DNA from 2 places in the Streptomyces sp. 2-1 genome. Region 2 is predicted to be linked to the other one. Evidence: predicted binding sites of a transcription regulator. Region 2 holds the regulator's gene; the other holds the start of a gene.
The links. The regulator HspR, encoded in region 2, represses chaperone genes until heat shock. The targets are predictions, from matches to a motif close to TTGAGNNNNNNNNNCTCAA.

Region 1 (9,036 bases), 2.1 Mb from region 2:
CAGTCCCTGATCGACCGCGTACGAGCACTGGAACTGGCGGACACGGAACGCACATTCCTGCGCCGCTCGAAACGGCATGACGACGCGACGGTGGCGTACGTGGAGTTGTAGCCGACCGGGGGTGGGCCCGCGCGGGGTGTCGGCAATCGGCGGTGGCCTGCGCGAGGTGCCGGTCAACCGGCAGTGGTCTGCGCGAGGTTGTGAGCCGATCGGGGCTGCCCCTTCAGGCTCGCGGCGGCCAGGGCGTGCCCCTTTAGGGGCGCGGGGAACTGCGCACAGCCACAGCAGGCCCGCAGCCACCGAACAACCCCGGGTGGGAACCCATCTAGCCCTCAACCCCCCGGTTCAGCCTGTGCAACAACCTCGCCAGCTCAGCCACTTCCTTCCGGTCCCAGCTGGCCAGCTCCCGCACATACCGCGCCCGCCGCGCATCCCGCACGGCACGAAACCGCACCCGCCCCTCCTCCGTGAGATGAACGAGCCAGGCCCGCCCGTCCGCGGGATCCGGCTCCCGGGCGACCACGCCCATCTCCTCCAGCGCCCGCAACTGCCGCGACATCGTGGCCTTGCCGACACCGATGTACGCGGCAAGCTCCGTCGCCCGCTGTCGGCCGAGTTCCTCCAGCCGTACGAGCAGGCCGTACGCGGAGGACTCCAGGTCGGGATGGACCTCACGGACCATCTCACCGGAGGAGGCGCGGGCACGCCGCAGCAGAACGGTCAGCTCGCGTTCCAGGGCAAGGAACTCCTGGTCCACACCACTCCCCGGGGCGCCGGATTCCGTCCGGTGCCCCTCGCCGTTTCCGCCCTCGTGCACGTCAGCACCCATGACCCGGTTTCCCGATCGTGAAAGTTTCCGCCAAAGACCGCCATTGCCGCAGCTGGGCCAGTATTTCGCAGGAATAGACCAACGGCAGCCTCCGGCCCCTCTTTCCGCCCGGCCGTCGCGGCGCGTAGCGTCGCTGACAGGCACCCAATGGCATGCCCACGCCACTACCCACATCGAACACGCTTCGAGCCCGCGCCTCGAAGCACGTTCCCGCACGTACCTGCATGCACCCGCACGATCCCGTACGTTCCCGCACCCCCAAGCACGTCGAGCCTTCGGAGGCACGCAATGCCCGTGCACAGATCCCGATTACTGCTCGCAGCCCTCTTCTCCCTCGCCTCGCTCCTCCTCACCCTCCCGCTCCCGGCCCAGGCGGCCGACGTCCCGCCCCGCGGCTCCGCCCACATGGGGATGGGCGTGATCCCGCACGACGGCCAGGGCGGTCTGCCGACCCCCGGTGACGCCACGCAGACGGAGGGCGTGGACGTCAGCAGCCACCAGGGCAACGTCGCCTGGTCGACCCTGTGGACCAGCGGGGTCAAGTGGGCCTACGTCAAGGCCACCGAGGGGACGTACTACACGAACCCCTACTTCACCCAGCAGTACAACGGCTCGTACAACGTCGGCATGATCCGTGGCGCGTACCACTTCGCGACCCCCGACACGACGGGCGGAGCCGCCCAGGCCAACTACTTCGTCGACCACGGCGGCGGCTGGTCCAAGGACGGCAGGACCCTGCCGGGCGCCCTCGACATCGAGTGGAACCCGTACGGCGCGGCCTGCTTCGGCAAGACGCAGAGCGCGATGGTCACCTGGATCCGCGACTTCCTGAACCAGTACAAGGCCCGCACCGGCCGCGACGCCGTCATCTACACGGCCACCAGCTGGTGGACCGAGTGCACCGGCAACTACGCCGGCTTCGCCACCGCCAACCCGCTCTGGATCGCGCGCTACGCCTCGGCGGTGGGCACACTCCCGGCTGGCTGGAGCTACTACACGATGTGGCAGTACACCTCGTCCGGCCCGACGGTCGGCGACCACAACAAGTTCAACGGAGCTCTGGACAGGGTGGTGGCCCTGGCCAACGGCTGACCCGCGCACGGCAATGCCCCGCGCATCCGTACTCGGAAGACGTACGTACGCGGAAGGCCCGAGCCCCTCAGAAAGAGGGACCCGGGCCTTGCGTTACCGGTGGACGTCCGTCACGCCGCCACCGGAACCTCCGTCGCCGCGCCGTTCGTCGCCGGGGCGAGGGCCAGTTCGAGGACCTGGCGGACGTCCGTGACGGCGTGGACGTCGAGCTTCTCCAGGACCTCGGCCGGGACGTCGTCCAGGTCGGCCTCGTTGCGCTTCGGGATGATCACGGTCGTGACCCCGGCCCGGTGCGCGGCGAGCAGCTTCTGCTTCACTCCGCCGATCGGGAGCACCCGGCCGGTGAGCGAGACCTCACCCGTCATGGCCACGTCCGTACGGACCAGCCGGCCCGACAGGAGCGAGGCGAGGGCCGTCGTCATGGTGACACCGGCGCTCGGGCCGTCCTTGGGGACCGCGCCGGCCGGGAAGTGGATGTGCGCACCCCGGTCCTTCAGGTCACCCACGGGCAGTTCGAGTTCGGCTCCGTGACTCCTCAGGAAGGAGAGCGCGATCTGCGCCGACTCCTTCATGACGTCACCGAGCTGTCCGGTGAGGGTCAGACCCGACGCACCCGTCTCCGGGTCGGCCAGCGACGCCTCCACGAAGAGGACGTCACCGCCCGCGCCCGTGACCGCGAGGCCTGTCGCCACGCCGGGCACCGCCGTGCGGCGGTCGGCCGGGTCCGTGGCGGACTCGGGCACGTGGTGCGGCCGTCCGATCAGCGCGCGCAGATCGTCGGCGCCGACCGTGAACGGCAGTTCCCGCTCGCCGAGTTCGTGCTGCGCCGCGACCTTGCGGAGCAGCCGTGCGACGGACCGCTCCAGGTTGCGGACGCCCGCCTCCCGCGTGTACTCGCCGGCCAGCTTGCGCAACGCGCTCTCGTCCAGGGTGACTTCGGCCTTCTCCAGCCCGGCCCGCTCCAGCTGACGCGGCAGCAGGTGGTCCCTGGCGATGACGACCTTCTCGTCCTCGGTGTAGCCGTCGAGCCGCACGAGCTCCATACGGTCGAGCAGTGCCTCCGGGATGGCTTCGAGCACGTTGGCCGTGGCGAGGAACACCACGTCGCTCAGGTCGAGTTCGACCTCCAGGTAGTGGTCGCGGAAGGTGTGGTTCTGTGCCGGGTCGAGGACTTCGAGCAGGGCCGCGGCCGGGTCGCCGCGGAAGTCGGAGCCCACCTTGTCGATCTCGTCCAGCAGGACCACCGGGTTCATGGACCCGGCCTCCTTGATGGCCCGCACGACCCGGCCGGGCAGCGCGCCGACGTACGTACGCCGGTGTCCGCGGATCTCCGCCTCGTCCCGTACGCCGCCGAGGGCGACCCGGACGAACTTGCGGCCCATGGCGTGCGCGACGGACTCGCCGAGGCTGGTCTTGCCGACGCCGGGAGGTCCGACGAGCGCGAGCACGGCACCGCCGCGCCGCCCGCCGACGACACCCAGGCCCCGGTCGTTGCGCCGCTTGCGCACGGCCAGGTACTCGGTGATCCGCTCCTTCACGTCCTCCAGACCGGCGTGCTCGGCGTCCAGGATCGCCTTGGCGCCCTGGATGTCGTACTCGTCCTCGGTGCGCTCGTTCCAGGGGAGCTCCAGGACGGTGTCGAGCCAGGTGCGGATCCAGGAGCCCTCGGGGGACTGGTCGCTGGAGCGCTCCAGCTTCTCGACCTCCTTGAGCGCGGCCTCGCGGACCTTCTCGGGGAGGTCGGCGGCCTCGACGCGGGTCCGGTAGTCGTCGGACTCCTCGCCCTCCGCCTCGCCGTTCAGCTCGCGCAGCTCCTTGCGGACGGCCTCCAGCTGGCGCCGCAGCAGGAACTCCCGCTGCTGCTTGTCCACGCCTTCCTGTACGTCCTTGGCGATGGACTCGGCGACATCCTGCTCGGCGAGGTGCTCGCGCAACTGCTCGGTGGCGAGCTTCAGCCGGGCCACCGGGTCGGCGGTCTCAAGCAGCTCGACCTTCTGGGCGGTCGTGAGGAACGGCGAGTAGCCGGAGTTGTCGGCGAGCGCGGACACGTCGTCAATGGCCTGGACGCGGTCCACGACCTGCCAGGCGGCACGCTTCTTCAGCCAGTTGGTGGCCAGCGCCTTGTACTCCTTGACCAGCTCGGTCACGGCGCCGGGCAGCGGGTCGGGCACGGTCTCCTCGACCTGGACGCCCTCCACCCACAGAGCGGCTCCGGGGCCGGTCGTACCGGCGCCCACGCGCACCCGGCCGCGCCCGCGGATCAGGGCGCCGGGGTCACCGTCGGCGAGGCGTCCGACCTGCTCGACCGTGCCGAGCACGCCCGTGTTCGCGTACGTCCCGTCGATCCGCGGAACAAGCAGCACCCTCGGCTTGCTTCCTCCACTGGAGCGCGCGGCGGCCTGTGCGGCCTCCACCGCGGCGCGTACGTCGGCGTCGTTGAGGTCCAGGGGCACCACCATGCCGGGCAGCACGACCTCGTCGTCGAGCGGCAGCACGGGCAGAGTGAGCGGTTCGGACGTCAAAGTCATGATCTCCCCTTCGGCATTCAAGTTGAGCTATGCCGACTCAATGCATGTGAGCCTTCAATTGTTCCCCAGGCGCTGTTCGCTGTGAGCGATCGGGGCGGTGAACCCCGGTGAACGTCTCGCCCGGCCGGTGCGTCACAGGTGCAGCGTCGGATTCCTCATCCGTTCCAGTCGTCTGCCTCGGGGGCATCATGCGGACCGCACACCTGCGTCGATTGCTCGTCGGCCTGACCCTGTTCGCCACTGCGGCCGTCGGAGTCACCTCCTGCGGGGACAAGTACGGCGATGCCGGTACACACGACCCGGCACGTGCCACGGAACGCGCACGTCAGGTCTCCGACGCCTGGGAGGGCTCGGCGGCGGCGCGGGTGTGGCGTGAGGGCTACTTCCCGCTGGGGGATCCGGTCCAGCTGCCCGAGGGTGCCTTCCACAGCGACGCCGACAAGCAGGCGTACCAGAGTCAGAACCTCGAGATCCGCGGTTCCCTTCCCGGCGCCCCGCCGAAGAAGGGGGAGGTCCGCTGGCGCGGTGGCGGCTCGCTGGCCGTTCCGGTCGTCTCCGCGCGGGCGGCGTACGAGCAGATCGGCGGGGGTTCCGGTGCGGCCGGTCCGGGGCCCCGGCTCACCGTGACCGGTGCGCGGCTCGGGGAGATGGCGATCCGGACCAGCCAGGGGTCGGCCACGGTCCCCGCCTGGCACTTCACGATCAAGGGCTACGACACGCCGCTCAAGCGCGTCGCGGTCGTCGCCTCGAAGCTCCCGAAGCCCCCGGTCAAGCCCCTACCGAACCTGACGGATGACCTGTGGGAGCTCGCCGGACTGAACACGGTGTCGCGGGACGGCCGGACCGTCGTGCTGCGCGCCCACCACGGGTCCTGCGACGACGGCCCCGGCGTCGACGTGCTGGAGAGCGCGGACAACGTGGTGTTCTCCGCCTGGATCCGCAACCCCTCCGACGGTCTCTGCACAAAGGAGCTGCGTGCGAAGAAGGTGACGGTGAAGCTGGACCGGCCGGTCGGCGACCGCATCCTCCTGGACGCGTTCACGGGCAGGCCCGTGCCTTACGAGGGGGCTCCGTGGTCCCGGTCGTCGTCCTGGAGCTGACCCGGCGGGCCGACCCGGCGCAGCAGCGGCCAGGTGGCCACCCCTATGGCCAGCGCCATCGTGTGTCCCCAGTTCGTCATCGGATCCGTGAACGCGATCAGGTCACCGACGACCATCCAGCCGAACACCGCGAGCACGGTCCAGCGCAGCCAGGGCCTCAGCAGCCCGGCCAGCGCGCCGACGCTCGTGGCGACGCCGAAGCTGATGCCGTAGTCGTAGCGGTGGAGCGAGCTCTCGGGCAGATGCCCGGCGAGGACGGAGAGGCCGACGGGTATCTCGGTGGCCAGCGTCGCCAGGCTGTGTCCCAGCAGGAAGACGCCTGCCGTACGCCACCCACCGATCCGCCGCTCCAGCGCGGTGAGCACCAGCAGAAAGGCGATCACGTACGCCGACGTGAGGCCCCCCGCGATCCACAGCGCACTGGCGACCAGCACACGCACCGGCGACTGCGCCAGATGGGCCACATCGGTGCTGGACGCCTGGAGCACCCGGTCCACCAGGCCGGGGTCCGCGTACTCGGCGACGAGAGAGGTCACCGCGAGGACGACCGCGTACCCGAAGGTGAAGGGGGTCCCGGTGGGCGTGGGGAACAGCCGCCAGGGCCGGACGCGGCGAAGCCCGGCGAGCAGGGGCCGGGCGCTCCCGTCAGCGGCGGGCGAGGTCCCCACATCGGCGGGCACGCTCTCGGCGACGGCGACGTGCACGCCCTCGGCGGAGACGGCGAGGGGCCGCTGTCGCGGGATGCCGTCGAGCCCGGCGGCGGGAGCGGCGTCCCGATCGGCGGTGGAGTCGGTGGAGGCAGCGGGGCCGGAGGATTCAGCGGAGGCGGAGGACGCGGCGGGGTTCGTCGTCTCCGCGCCGCTCGTCACAGGCCTTTTCACCGTGGAGGCTCCTTCCGTCACCCCCACACTCAGCTTCGCACGACCGGGCTGTCTGTGACGGGGACCACGGAAGGGCCGATTCACAGCCATCTCTCACGGTCGGGCCCGGCCCCGGCGCAACTCGGCGGCCCGGCGGAAATCAGCTGCTCGCCCTGGGGGAACTTGCCAGGATGACCGCATGACCACCTCGCACGACACCGCTCACGACGCTTCCCATGACGCTTCCTACGGCGCTCCCGAAGTCATCGACCGTCGCGAGGGGCCGTACGGCGAGGTCGTGCTCCGCCGCCACGGCGGGCTGCTGCAGATCATCGCCAACGGCTGTTTCCTCATGGACACCTCCGACGGACGCTCGGAGAGACGGCTGGTCGAGGCCGCGCTCGGCGCGCTGGACGGGCGGCCGGGGCCCGACGTCCTGATCGGCGGCCTGGGCGTCGGCTTCTCGCTCGCACACGCGGCCGACGAGCCGCGCTGGGGCCGGATCGCCGTCGTCGAACGGGAGCGGGCCATCATCGACTGGCACCGTTCCGGACCGCTCACCGGGCTTTCGGCGCCGGCGCTCGCGGACCCGCGCACGGAGATCATCGAGGCGGATCTCGTCGCATACGTCAATGAGACGTCCGACACGTACGACGCGCTGTGCCTCGACATCGACAACGGACCCGAGTGGACCGTCACAGAGGGCAACGAAAACCTCTACTCGGCGGCCGGACTCGCCGCGTGCGCAAGGGTGTTGAGGCCCGGTGGGGTACTGGCCGTCTGGTCGGCCAAGCCCTCGCCTGATTTCGCAAGAACCTTGGGGAATGCCGGGTTCCGACAGGTGCGTACCGAAGAGATCCCGGTTGCCCGGGGCGTTCCGGACGTCGTGCATCTCGCGGTCGGGCCTGGATAGCCGAGCGGCGGTCACTGCCCGTACCCTGCTGACCTGACGCCGATCATTCAAGCGTCAAGCGCAGTCATGGAATCACCCCACTGGTTCCGGAAAGCACACTCAGGGGCGGGCGATGGAGCAGACACACACCTCCCAGAACGGCACGGCGGCCACGCCGGGCGCTCAGCGCCGCGTGCTGGTGATCGAGGACGATCCGACGATCGTGGACGCCATCGCCGCTCGCCTGCGTGCCGAGGGATTCCTCGTGCAAACGGCGGGTGACGGGCCGGCCGCCGTCGACACGGCCGAGGCATGGCAGCCCGACCTGCTGATCCTCGACATCATGCTGCCCGGCTTCGACGGCCTGGAGGTCTGCCGCCGAGTACAGGCGGCGCGTCCGGTGCCGGTGCTGATGCTCACCGCGCGCGACGACGAGACGGACATGCTGGTCGGGCTCGGCGTGGGCGCCGACGACTACATGACGAAGCCGTTCTCGATGCGCGAGCTGGCCGCGCGCGTGCACGTACTGCTACGACGCGTGGAGCGCGCCGCGCTGGCCGCGTCGACGCCGCGCTCGGGCATCCTGCGGCTCGGCGAGCTGGAGATCGACCACGCGCAGCGCCGGGTCCGGGTGCGCTCCGAGGACGTGCATCTCACGCCCACGGAGTTCGACCTGCTGGTCTGTCTGGCGAACACGCCACGTGCGGTGCTCTCGCGCGAGCAGCTGCTGGCCGAGGTGTGGGACTGGGCCGACGCGTCCGGCACCCGCACCGTGGACAGCCACATCAAGGCGCTGCGCCGGAAGATCGGCGCCGAGCGCATCCGTACGGTTCATGGCGTGGGCTACGCGCTGGAGACCCCGACGCCCTAGAGTCGGGCACCCTGGTTGAGGGGGCGGAAGTGATGAGCAGTATCGGTGCGTGGCGCAGGAGTGTGCTGGCGGGTGCGGGATCCCGTTCGCCGTTCGGCAGACGCCCGGGCTCGGGCAGGCGCTCGGCTGCGGGGCCGCATTCGGGCTCGGACGCGGGGTCGCACACCGGCTCGGGTACGGGCGCGTTCGTCGGCCCCGGCTCGGATTCACCGCCCCACTCCGGTGGCGGCACCGGTGTCGACGCCGGCACCGGCTCGGGCTCGGTGTCCGGGCTGAGTCCGGTGCCCGATTCAAGTGCGGCTTCCGGGACGGCCCCCGCCTCCGCGGCGACGCCGGCCGCCGGTACCGCTTCCGCGCTGGGATCGGCGACGGACACCTGGGGCGAGATGCGTCCCTTCTCGATCAAGACGAAGCTCGGCGCCCTGGTCGTCGTCTCTGTCTTCATCACCACCGGTCTGCTGATGATCGCGGTGCGCACCGAGACGGAGCTGCGCTTCATCACGGTCTTCTCGGTGATCGCGACGCTGCTGATCACCCAGTTCGTGGCGCACTCGCTGACATCGCCGCTGGACGAGATGAACACCGTGGCGCGGGGCATCTCGCACGGCGACTACACCCGCCGCGTCAGGGGCGCCGACCGCCGCGACGAGCTGGGCGACCTGGCCCAGACGATCAACCGCATGGCCGACGACCTGGAGGCCCAGGAGCGCCAGCGCAAGGAACTCGTGGCGAACGTCTCCCACGAGCTGCGCACGCCCATCGCCGGACTGCGCGCGGTCCTGGAGAACGTGGTGGACGGAGTCTCCGCCGCCGACCCCGAGACGATGCGTACGGCCCTCAAGCAGACGGAGCGGCTGGGGCGGC
Region 2 (9,036 bases):
CCTCGTCAAGGCCGGGCCCGTTCTCGGGCAGACAGTGAGGCTCGGTCCTGATCTCGGTCATGGTCTCGGGCCTCTCGTGTGCAAGAGCGGTCATCGTGGCGTCACCTCCTCAAGTGTGGGCTGGGCGTGCTTGTGGCACAAGCAACGCCATCACGGTAGGCAGCCACATGGGCTCACCTGCGGAAACGTTCGCTGTTCACTCGAACAGATGAAGCAGAAACGACTCACCCCGCTCGCCGCAGTCGGCTACTCCGCGCGCCGATGGCCGGTCTGCCGAGTCCCGGTTCCGGGACCGGTCCCGGGAGCGAGCGCTACGTTCGGCGGGCTCGCTCGCGCCCGACGTCCGCCTCTACGTTCCGGAGCCTTGGATGATCTTCGGCATCCCCGTCCTGTGCATCTTCGCCTGGATGGCCTGGTCGGTCCTTCGGATGAGCCACTTGCCCGCCTGGCGTCAGTGGCTGCCCGCTGTACTGCTTACGGCTGCGGTGTCTTCCTGGTTTCTCCTCGCTGCTTCTGTCGCCTCCGACTCTTGGGGGTGGTTCTACCTGCCCGTCTGCCTCGCACTGGCCTCGTGGGCCGTGAGCTTGCGGGAACGCCGCGCGGCGGGCAGGCAAAAGGGCGTCGAGGCATCCGGCTGACTCAAACAGGTGAGCAGAAACGGCTCACCCCGCCGGCCGCAGCTCGAACCAAACCCCCTTCGCGTACCGCCCCGTCCTCCCGTCCGCGACGCCCCATGTGTCCGCCACCTCCTCGGCCAGGGCAAGCCCTCGCCCCCAGCAGGCGGCGACCCCCGCGGCCGGGTGCGCCACGACCGGTGGGTCGGGGCTCTCGTCGAAGACGCTGACGTGGAGCCGGGCCGGATTCAGCCGGATCCGCAGCATGGCGGCGCCCTTGGTGTGCAGATGGACGTTCGTGACGAGTTCCGAGGTGCACAGGGCGGCGGGCATGACGAGGGGTTCGCGGTCGTGCGTGAACAGGACGGCGCGTACGAAGTCCCGGCAGACGCGGGGCGCGGTGGCGTCCGCGGGGCGAACAGGCTGTATTCGTAGGCGAGTTGCGCGGGCGGTGGGCGGCGCGGCGGGCGGGGTTCATTGGCGTCGACTCCAGTCGGGGGGTGGGGGGTGACACGGCCCGCGCCCGGCGATGGCTTTGCCCGAGCGCTCCTGGATGGAGGGGCGGGTGCTCTGTCGGCTTGTGGGCAGGGGGAGTTGAGCGATTCCGCTCAGTGACTGGAACCACACTCACAGTAGGGCTATTGGTTTACGCAGGGTTCAGCGCCGGGGAGGCTGCCGCGCGTATCGGTATGGGCAGGGCCCAGCTGAGCCAGATCGAGACGGCGAAGACGACCATCCTGACGGAACGCCTCCACGAGCTATGCCGCCTCTATGGATGCATGGATAAGACCTACATCGAGGCTCTGGTGGTCATGTCCGAGGCAACGGGCAAAGGGTGGTGGACGCCCTACAAGAAGCCCATGGAACAAGGGCCCTTGAACATGGCAGAGCTGGAAGCCGGCGCGGCTGAAGTGCGGTTGCACCAGTCACTCTTCATCCCGGGCCTCTTCCAGACGGCCGACTACGCACAGGCCATCTTCGCCACGCCGCAACTGGGTTTCGAGAACGAGGACATCGGGGACGCACTGAAGTTCCGTATGGAGCGGCAGCGAATCCTGACCCGTGACAGCCCTCCGTCCGTGCACGCCGTGATCCACGAGTCGGCGCTGCACATGAAGTTCGGCGGGACGGACGTGCTACGCGGGCAGCTGCTCCATCTCATCGAACTGGCCCGGCTTCCCCACGTGAACATCCGGATCTATCCGTTCAGCTCCCAGGCGCATGCCGCCATCAGCGGGAACTTCGTCCATCTGATCCCTTCCGTGCCGCAACTGGGCACGGTGGTACTCGAACAGCCCACGGGAATCCGGTACTTGGGTGGCCAGGAGGCCCTGCTCCAGTACAGGCAGCTTTTCGAGCGGCTCGCCGATTACGCCTTGCCTCCGATCGACGTATCGTTGGCCCCGGAAGCACACTCCGTGAAGGACTCTCTGGCCCTCATCCAGCACGTCCTCTACACCCTCTAGGGAGACGCGGATGCCTGAACTCAACTGGCAGAAGTCGACGTTCAGCGGCGGCCCGCAGGGTGAGTGTCTCCACATAGCCACCGCCCCCGACGGAACCCTCCGCCTCCGCGAGAGCGACACCCCCGACGTCATCCTCGCCACCGCCCCGCAGGGCCTCGCGGGACTTCTGCACCACATCCGTACCCGTACTCACAACTCCTGATGGCGGGCGAAGCCTTCAGGCATCCGCGGCTCGCCGCGCTCTACGACCCGCTCGATCCCGATCGGAGCGACCTCGACGCGTACGTCCGCATCGCTGAGGAGTTCGGGGCGCGGCGCGTGCTGGACATCGGCTGTGGGACAGGTGTGTTCGCGTTGCTGCTCGCCGATCGTGGGATCGAGGTCGTCGGTGTCGATCCGGCGCAGGCGTCTCTCGACGTGGCCCGGGGCAAGCCCGGCAGCGAAAGGGTGCGCTGGATCCACGGGGACGGCACCACCCTCCCGCCACTCCAGGCCGACCTCGTGACCATGACCGCGAACGCCGCCCAGGAGCTGGCCGATCCGGAGATGTGGCGGAAGACCCTGCGGGGCGCCTACGAAGCCCTGCGCCCCGGCGGGCGGTTCGTCTTCGAGACGCGGGATCCGGCCCGGCGCGCCTGGGAGGAGTGGAACCGCGAGGCCTCGTACGGGGTTACGGAGCTCCCGGGTGTCGGCGCGATCGAGGGCTGGGACGACCTGGTCGAGGTCGACGGGCCACTGGTGACGTTCCGCCACACCTTTGTGTTCGCCGCGGACGGGGAGGTACTCACCTCGGAATCGACCCTGCGTTTCCGTGAGCGGGACGAGATCGAGGCGGACCTGGCCGCGCAGGGGTACGTCGTGGAGGACGTCCGCGACGCCCCCGACCGCCCGGGCCGGGAGTTCGTCTTCGTCGCGCTACGGCCGGGAGCCGGTCACGCCTGATGCCCCGCCGCCCCTGACGCCCGGCCGGCCGGCCGCTCACGAGAGGCTGCCGACCCCGACCCACTCCCGCAGCAACCCCTCCCGCTCCGCCGCTCGCGGCGACCCGTCCTCCTGCGCCCGGCCCCACTGCGCCATGGCGGCCAGCGTCGCGCGCAGGGTGGCCTCGCCCGCCGTCAGGTGGGACAGGAGGGACAGCGAGAGGTCGTACTCCTCCTGGGAGTAGCTGGACGCCGCCGCGTACACGGTCAAGTCGGTGGTCCCGTCGGCCGTTTCGACGAGGACGCTCATCATCGGCGGCGCATCGGTCTCGCCGAAGCTCGTCACGGTCAGCACCATGTCCACCATCACGCTGATCCGACGCTTGAGGTTTTTCAGCGGGACATCCTCGACGGTCAGCCCACGCACCTCGTCCCACGGCCACAGGTCCGAGCTGCCGTCACCGAGCGACACGACCCCCTCCGGCGTCAGCCGCACCCCCGGGGCGCGCCCGGACGGCTTCGCCCCCACATACACATCGCCCTCGGCGATCCAGAACAGCCCCACCATGGCCATGGGCAAGCTCCATTCCCCCCGTGAATCCAACGTTCAGCAGACCCATACAACCAACCCCCGTGTCCGCAGGTCTCGTTCGTCGACGGTTTCCTCCTGCCACCGACGAACAACATCGAGGAACGCATGAACCCACTCAGACGTTCCACTCTCGCCACCCGAGCACTCGGCGGCGCCACCTGGGCATGCGCCGCCGTGGCCCTGTTGCTCGTCCTGGTGCGGGACGACGCGCCGGTGCCGCGTACGGACCTCCTCGTGACGCTCGGGCTCGCGGTCGTCGCCGCGGCGGGGTGGGCGCTCGCATGGCGTACGGCGCCCGTGGTCGAGTCGGCGTCAGGACGGGAGCCGGAAGCGGCGCCCCCTGGTCGACTCCCCCTCCCCAAGCGGGACTTGGGCACGGTCGCCGGGTTTCTCCTGTTCCTCCTGACTCCGTTCTCGATGCTCCAGCTCTCCCTGGGTCCCGGTGACGGAGGCCTGTTCAGCGGGCTCCTGGCGCTCTTCCTCGTCGTCGTGACGGTGAACGCGGCGGCCATGGCCCGCCGGCGGACGAGCCAGGCCCCCACCCTGCGGAAGCTGCGTGTGCTGGCCGAGGACGCGGCACACGGCGAGGTGTACGCGGTCCGGGTAAGGGCCGGGGAACCGGTGAGGCTGCGCTTCAGTGAACGCGGCGACAAACCCGGCACGGTGGACGTCTCGTACTGGCACTGGATCGTGCTGAGGGACGGCACCCACGAGATCCGGCTGTCCGCGCCGCGCGAGGACTTGGCACGGGCGGCCGTACGGCTCGGCGGGCAGGACGGGTGGCTGTGCCTGCCCAAGCGCTGGAAGCTGATCGACGAGGAGCTGCCGGCAGCGTTCGTCGCGGACAGCGGCGAGGCCGTTCCGGGCCTCGTCGCACCGGAGGACGTCCGCACGTACCTCACCCGGGACCTTCACCCGACCGCGGCCGACCGCGCGGCACGCCGGGTGCCGTCGACCGCCAAGTTCCGCGCCCCGGTCCATCTGCCGATGCTCGGCGGCGCCTGCCTGGCCGCCCTGCTCGTCCTGCCCGTGCTGCTCGTCGGCGAGGACGTGCCCGCGCCGCTGGCCTGGCTCCTGTGCCTGCTCGCGACGGCCTCGGCCATGGCAGGCGCCGTGCGCGGGGTCGGCCTCGGCGCGACGCGCGCGATCCTGGGCGATGTCTCCTGGACAGAACAGGACGATACGGATCCGTCCATCGCGTAGGTCGGCGCGGGCGTCCGGACGCCCACCACACCGGCCGAGTGAGCTGAGACCGTCCGACCACGTGAAGGGGCCCGGAGGTTCGGTCGAACCTCCGGGCCCCTTCACATGTGCTGACCTGCGCGCGTCGGTCAGTCGGTGTCAGTCCGACTGCTGTCGCTTCGGGCGCCACACCACCAGTGCGCTCGTCTGCTGGACCTCCTGGTACGGGACCAGGTCGCGGCGGTACGAGGCGTGGACGGCGGCCTCGCGCTGTTGCATGGCCGCCGCCGCGCCGTCCAGGGCCGCTTCCATCTCCGCGACGCGGGACTGGAGCGCGGCGACCTGGTTCTCCAGCTCGATGATGCGCTTGATGCCGGCGAGGTTGATGCCCTCGTCCTGCGACAACTGCTGGACGGTGCGCAGCAGTTCGATGTCACGGGCCGAGTAGCGACGGCCGCGCCCGGCCGTGCGGTCCGGGGAGACCAGGCCGAGGCGGTCGTACTGGCGGAGGGTCTGCGGGTGCAGGCCGGAGAGCTGGGCGGCCACCGAGATGACGTACACCGGTGTTTCTTCCGTCAGCTCATATGCGGAATAAGAACTCTGTCGACGGCGTCCGGTTGCGTCCATGGTGTCCTCATGCTCCCTTCGCGGCCTGGAACAGCTCCGCCCGCGGGTCCTCGTCCGCGGTGGCCTCGCGATACGCCTCGAGCGCGTCACGAGCCTTCCCCGTCACGTCCGTGGGGACACTCACCTCGACGGTGACCAAGAGGTCCCCGCGGGTGCCGTCCTTGCGGACCGCGCCCTTGCCACGGGCGCGCATCGTACGGCCGTTGGGTGTGCCCGGGGGCAGCTTCAGGGTGACCGGAGGCCCCCCGAGCGTGGGCACGCGGACCTCGCCGCCGAGCGCCGCCTCCGTGAAGGTGACGGGGACGGTGACGGTGAGGTTGTCGCCCTTGCGGCCGAAGACCGGGTGCGCGTCGACGTGCACGGTGACGTAGAGGTCGCCCGCGGGTCCGCCGCGCTCGCCCGGGGCGCCCTTGCCGCGGAGCCGGATGCGCTGGCTGTCCGAGACCCCGGCCGGGATACGGACCTGCATGGTGCGGGACGACTTGGCGCGCCCCGAGCCGTTGCAGACCAGGCACGCGTGCTCCGCGATCAGGCCGCGGCCCTTGCAGTCGGGGCACGGGTCGGTCAGCGAGAAGCCGCCGCCCGAGCCGCGCGCCACCTGGCCGGTGCCGACGCAGGTCGGGCACACGCGCGGTGTGCCGTTCTTGTCGCCGGTGCCCGAACAGGCCTTGCAGGGGGACTGCGAGGTCATGCGGAGGGGCACGGTCGCCCCGTCCACGGCCTCGGTGAAGCTGAGCGTGACCTCGGTGTCGATGTCCTGGCCGCGCCGCGGCTGCGTACGCGTGCCGGTGGTGGCGCCGCCGCGGTTGAACAGCCCGCCGAACACGTCACCGATACCGCCGCCGAAGCCGCCGGCGCCGCCCTGGCCGCCCGCTCCGCCCTGACCCGGGCCGCCGCCGAAGAGGTCGCCCAGGTCGAAGTTGAAGTTGCCGCCCCCGGCGCCCGGACCGGGCCGGAACCCGCCGTTGCCGAAGAGGGCGCGCGCCTCGTCGTACTCCTTGCGCTTCTTGGGGTCCCCGAGGATGTCGTTCGCCTCGGAGATCTCCTTGAAGCGGTCCTCGGCCTTCGCGTTCCCCTTGTTGGCGTCCGGGTGGTACTCGCGGGCGAGCTTCCGGTACGCCTTCTTGATCTCGGCCTCGGTGGCGTCCTTGGGGACGCCGAGGACCTTGTAGTAGTCCTTCTCGATGAAGTCCTTGGTGCTCATCCTCGACGCCCCTCCTTCCGCACGTCACTGTCACGTACGCGCTTGGTGTTCATGGTGCATACGGGCGCGCGTACGCCCTGTTCCACGTCAGCCCTCGTCCGGGCCACCGCTCTCCTTGTCGTCGGCCGCCTGCGTCCCGTCCGCCTCGTCGCCCTTGACCGTCTGCGCGCCCGGCTGGGGCTCGGCGACGGCCACCCGCGCGGGGCGGATGGTGCGCTCGCCGAAGCGATACCCCGGCTGCAGAATCGCCACGCACGTCGTCTCGGTGACGTCCGGTGCGTAACTGTGCATCAGGGCCTCGTGGATCGTCGGGTCGAAGGGCTCGCCCTCCTTGCCGAACTGCTGCAGACCCATCTTCGCCGCGACGGTCTCCAGCGACTCGGCCACCGACTTGAAGCCGCCGACCAGTTCGCTGTGGTCCCGCGCGCGGCCGATGTCGTCGAGCACGGGCAGGAGCTCGGTCAGGAGGTTCGCGATGGCGATCTCCTTGACCGCGATCCGGTCGCGCTCGACCCGGCGGCGGTAGTTCTGGTACTCGGCCTGGAGCCGCTGGACGTCCGCCGTGCGCTCGCCGAGCGCCGTGCGTACCTGGTCCAGCTGAGCGGTGAGGCCCGCGATCTGTGCTGCTGCTGCCGCGTCCCCGGCCTGGGCTGCCCCCTCCTCCACGGAGGGGGCAGCCTTCGGCTCGGCGTCTTCAGAGGTGGCGCCGGAGGGGACGTCGGGCTGCTCGTCGAAGCCCGGGGTCTCCTCTGTCACGCGGCACCGTCCTTGCGGTCACGGTCCTCGTCGACGATCTCGGCGTCCACGACGTCGTCGTCGGCGGCCTTGGCGCCCGCACCCTCGTCGGCACCCGGGGCCTCGGCACCGGCGGCACCCTGCGAGGCCTGGGCGTCCGCGTACATCGCCTGGCCGAGCTTCTGGGAGACGGCGGCGACCTTCTCGGTGGCCGTACGGATCTCGGTGGTGTCCTCGCCCTTGAGCGCGGTCTTCAGCTCCTCGATGCTCGTCTCGACCTCGGTCTTGACGTCACCGGGGACCTTGTCCTCGTTGTCCTTGAGGAACTTCTCCGTCTGGTAGACGAGCTGCTCGCCCTGGTTGCGGGACTCGGCGGCCTCGCGGCGACGGTGGTCCTCGTCCGCGTACTGCTCGGCCTCCTGGCGCATCCGGTCGACCTCGTCCTTCGGCAGCGAGGAGCCGCCGGTGACGGTCATCTTCTGCTCCTTGCCCGTGCCCAGGTCCTTCGCGGTCACGTGCATGATGCCGTTGGCGTCGATGTCGAAGGCGACCTCGATCTGCGGGACCCCGCGCGGGGCCGGCGGCAGACCGGTCAGCTCGAACATCCCGAGCTTCTTGTTGTACGCCGCGATCTCGCGCTCGCCCTGGTAGACCTGGATCTGCACGGACGGCTGGTTGTCCTCGGCCGTCGTGAAGATCTCGGACCGCTTGGTCGGGATCGTGGTGTTGCGCTCGATGAGCTTGGTCATGATCCCTCCCTTGGTCTCGATACCGAGGGACAGCGGGGTCACGTCGAGGAGCAGGACGTCCTTGACCTCGCCCTTGAGGACACCGGCCTGGAGGGCGGCGCCGATGGCGACGACCTCGTCCGGGTTCACACCCTTGTTGGCGTCCTGGCCGCCGGTCAGCTCCTTGACGAGCTCGGCCACGGCGGGCATACGGGTGGAGCCACCGACGAGAACGACGTGGTCGATCTCGCTGAGCTGGATGCCGGCGTCCTTGATGACGTTGTGGAACGGCGTCTTGCAGCGCTCCAGCAGGTCGGCCGTCAGCTGCTGGAACTGGGCGCGCGTGAGCTTCTCGTCCAGGTGCAGCGGGCCTTCGGCGGACGCGGTGATGTAGGGCAGGTTGATCGAGGTCTCGGTGGACGAGGACAGCTCGATCTTGGCCTTCTCGGCGGCCTCGCGGAGGCGCTGGAGGGCCATCTTGTCCTTGCCCAGGTCCACGCCGTGGCCCGCGGAGAACTGCTTGACCAGGTAGTCCATGACGCGCTGGTCCCAGTCGTCACCACCGAGGTGGTTGTCGCCGTTCGTGGCCTTCACCTCGACGACGCCGTCACCGATCTCAAGGAGGGACACGTCGAAGGTGCCGCCACCGAGGTCGAAGACGAGGATCGTCTGGTCGTCCTTGTCGAGGCCGTACGCGAGAGCCGCCGCGGTGGGCTCGTTCACGATGCGCAGGACGTTCAGGCCCGCGATCTCGCCGGCCTCCTTCGTCGCCTGACGCTCGGAGTCGTTGAAGTACGCCGGGACGGTGATGACCGCGTCCGCGACCTTCTCGCCCAGGTACGCCTCGGCGTCGCGCTTCAGCTTCTGCAGGATGAAGGCGCTCATCTGCTGCGGGTTGAAGTTCTTACCGTCGAGCTCGATGGACCAGTCCGTGCCCATGTGACGCTTCACCGAGCGGATGGTCCGGT

Region 1: lon (endopeptidase La) is a predicted target of HspR. The motif match lies at 4,472-4,490, and genes of this name have one in related genera.

Annotation. Positions count from the first base shown of each region.
Region 1 is NZ_CP183383.1:7,392,544-7,401,579, reverse strand. Features, by position in the region: gene ACN20J_RS32675 (protein phosphatase 2C domain-containing protein) at 1-111, shown strand, start outside; gene ACN20J_RS32670 (MarR family winged helix-turn-helix transcriptional regulator) at 326-817, opposite strand; gene ACN20J_RS32665 (lysozyme) at 1,118-1,921, shown strand; gene lon (endopeptidase La) at 2,032-4,449, opposite strand; gene ACN20J_RS32655 (hypothetical protein) at 4,638-5,549, shown strand; gene ACN20J_RS32650 (rhomboid-like protein) at 5,507-6,430, opposite strand; gene ACN20J_RS32645 (spermidine synthase) at 6,609-7,322, shown strand; gene ACN20J_RS32640 (response regulator transcription factor) at 7,435-8,172, shown strand; gene ACN20J_RS32635 (HAMP domain-containing sensor histidine kinase) at 8,559-9,036, shown strand, end outside.
Region 2 is NZ_CP183383.1:5,306,837-5,315,872, forward strand. Features, by position in the region: gene ACN20J_RS23350 (Uma2 family endonuclease) at 1-94, opposite strand, end outside; gene ACN20J_RS23355 (hypothetical protein) at 369-638, shown strand; gene ACN20J_RS23360 (ATP-binding protein) at 663-947, opposite strand; partial or broken gene ACN20J_RS23365 (helix-turn-helix domain-containing protein) at 1,226-1,384, shown strand; gene ACN20J_RS23370 (DUF5753 domain-containing protein) at 1,394-2,080, shown strand; gene ACN20J_RS23375 (DUF397 domain-containing protein) at 2,091-2,282, shown strand; gene ACN20J_RS23380 (class I SAM-dependent methyltransferase) at 2,282-3,022, shown strand; gene ACN20J_RS23385 (hypothetical protein) at 3,059-3,574, opposite strand; gene ACN20J_RS23390 (hypothetical protein) at 3,698-4,795, shown strand; gene ACN20J_RS23395 (heat shock protein transcriptional repressor HspR) at 4,934-5,401, opposite strand; gene dnaJ (molecular chaperone DnaJ) at 5,409-6,605, opposite strand; gene grpE (nucleotide exchange factor GrpE) at 6,693-7,361, opposite strand; gene dnaK (molecular chaperone DnaK) at 7,358-9,036, opposite strand, start outside.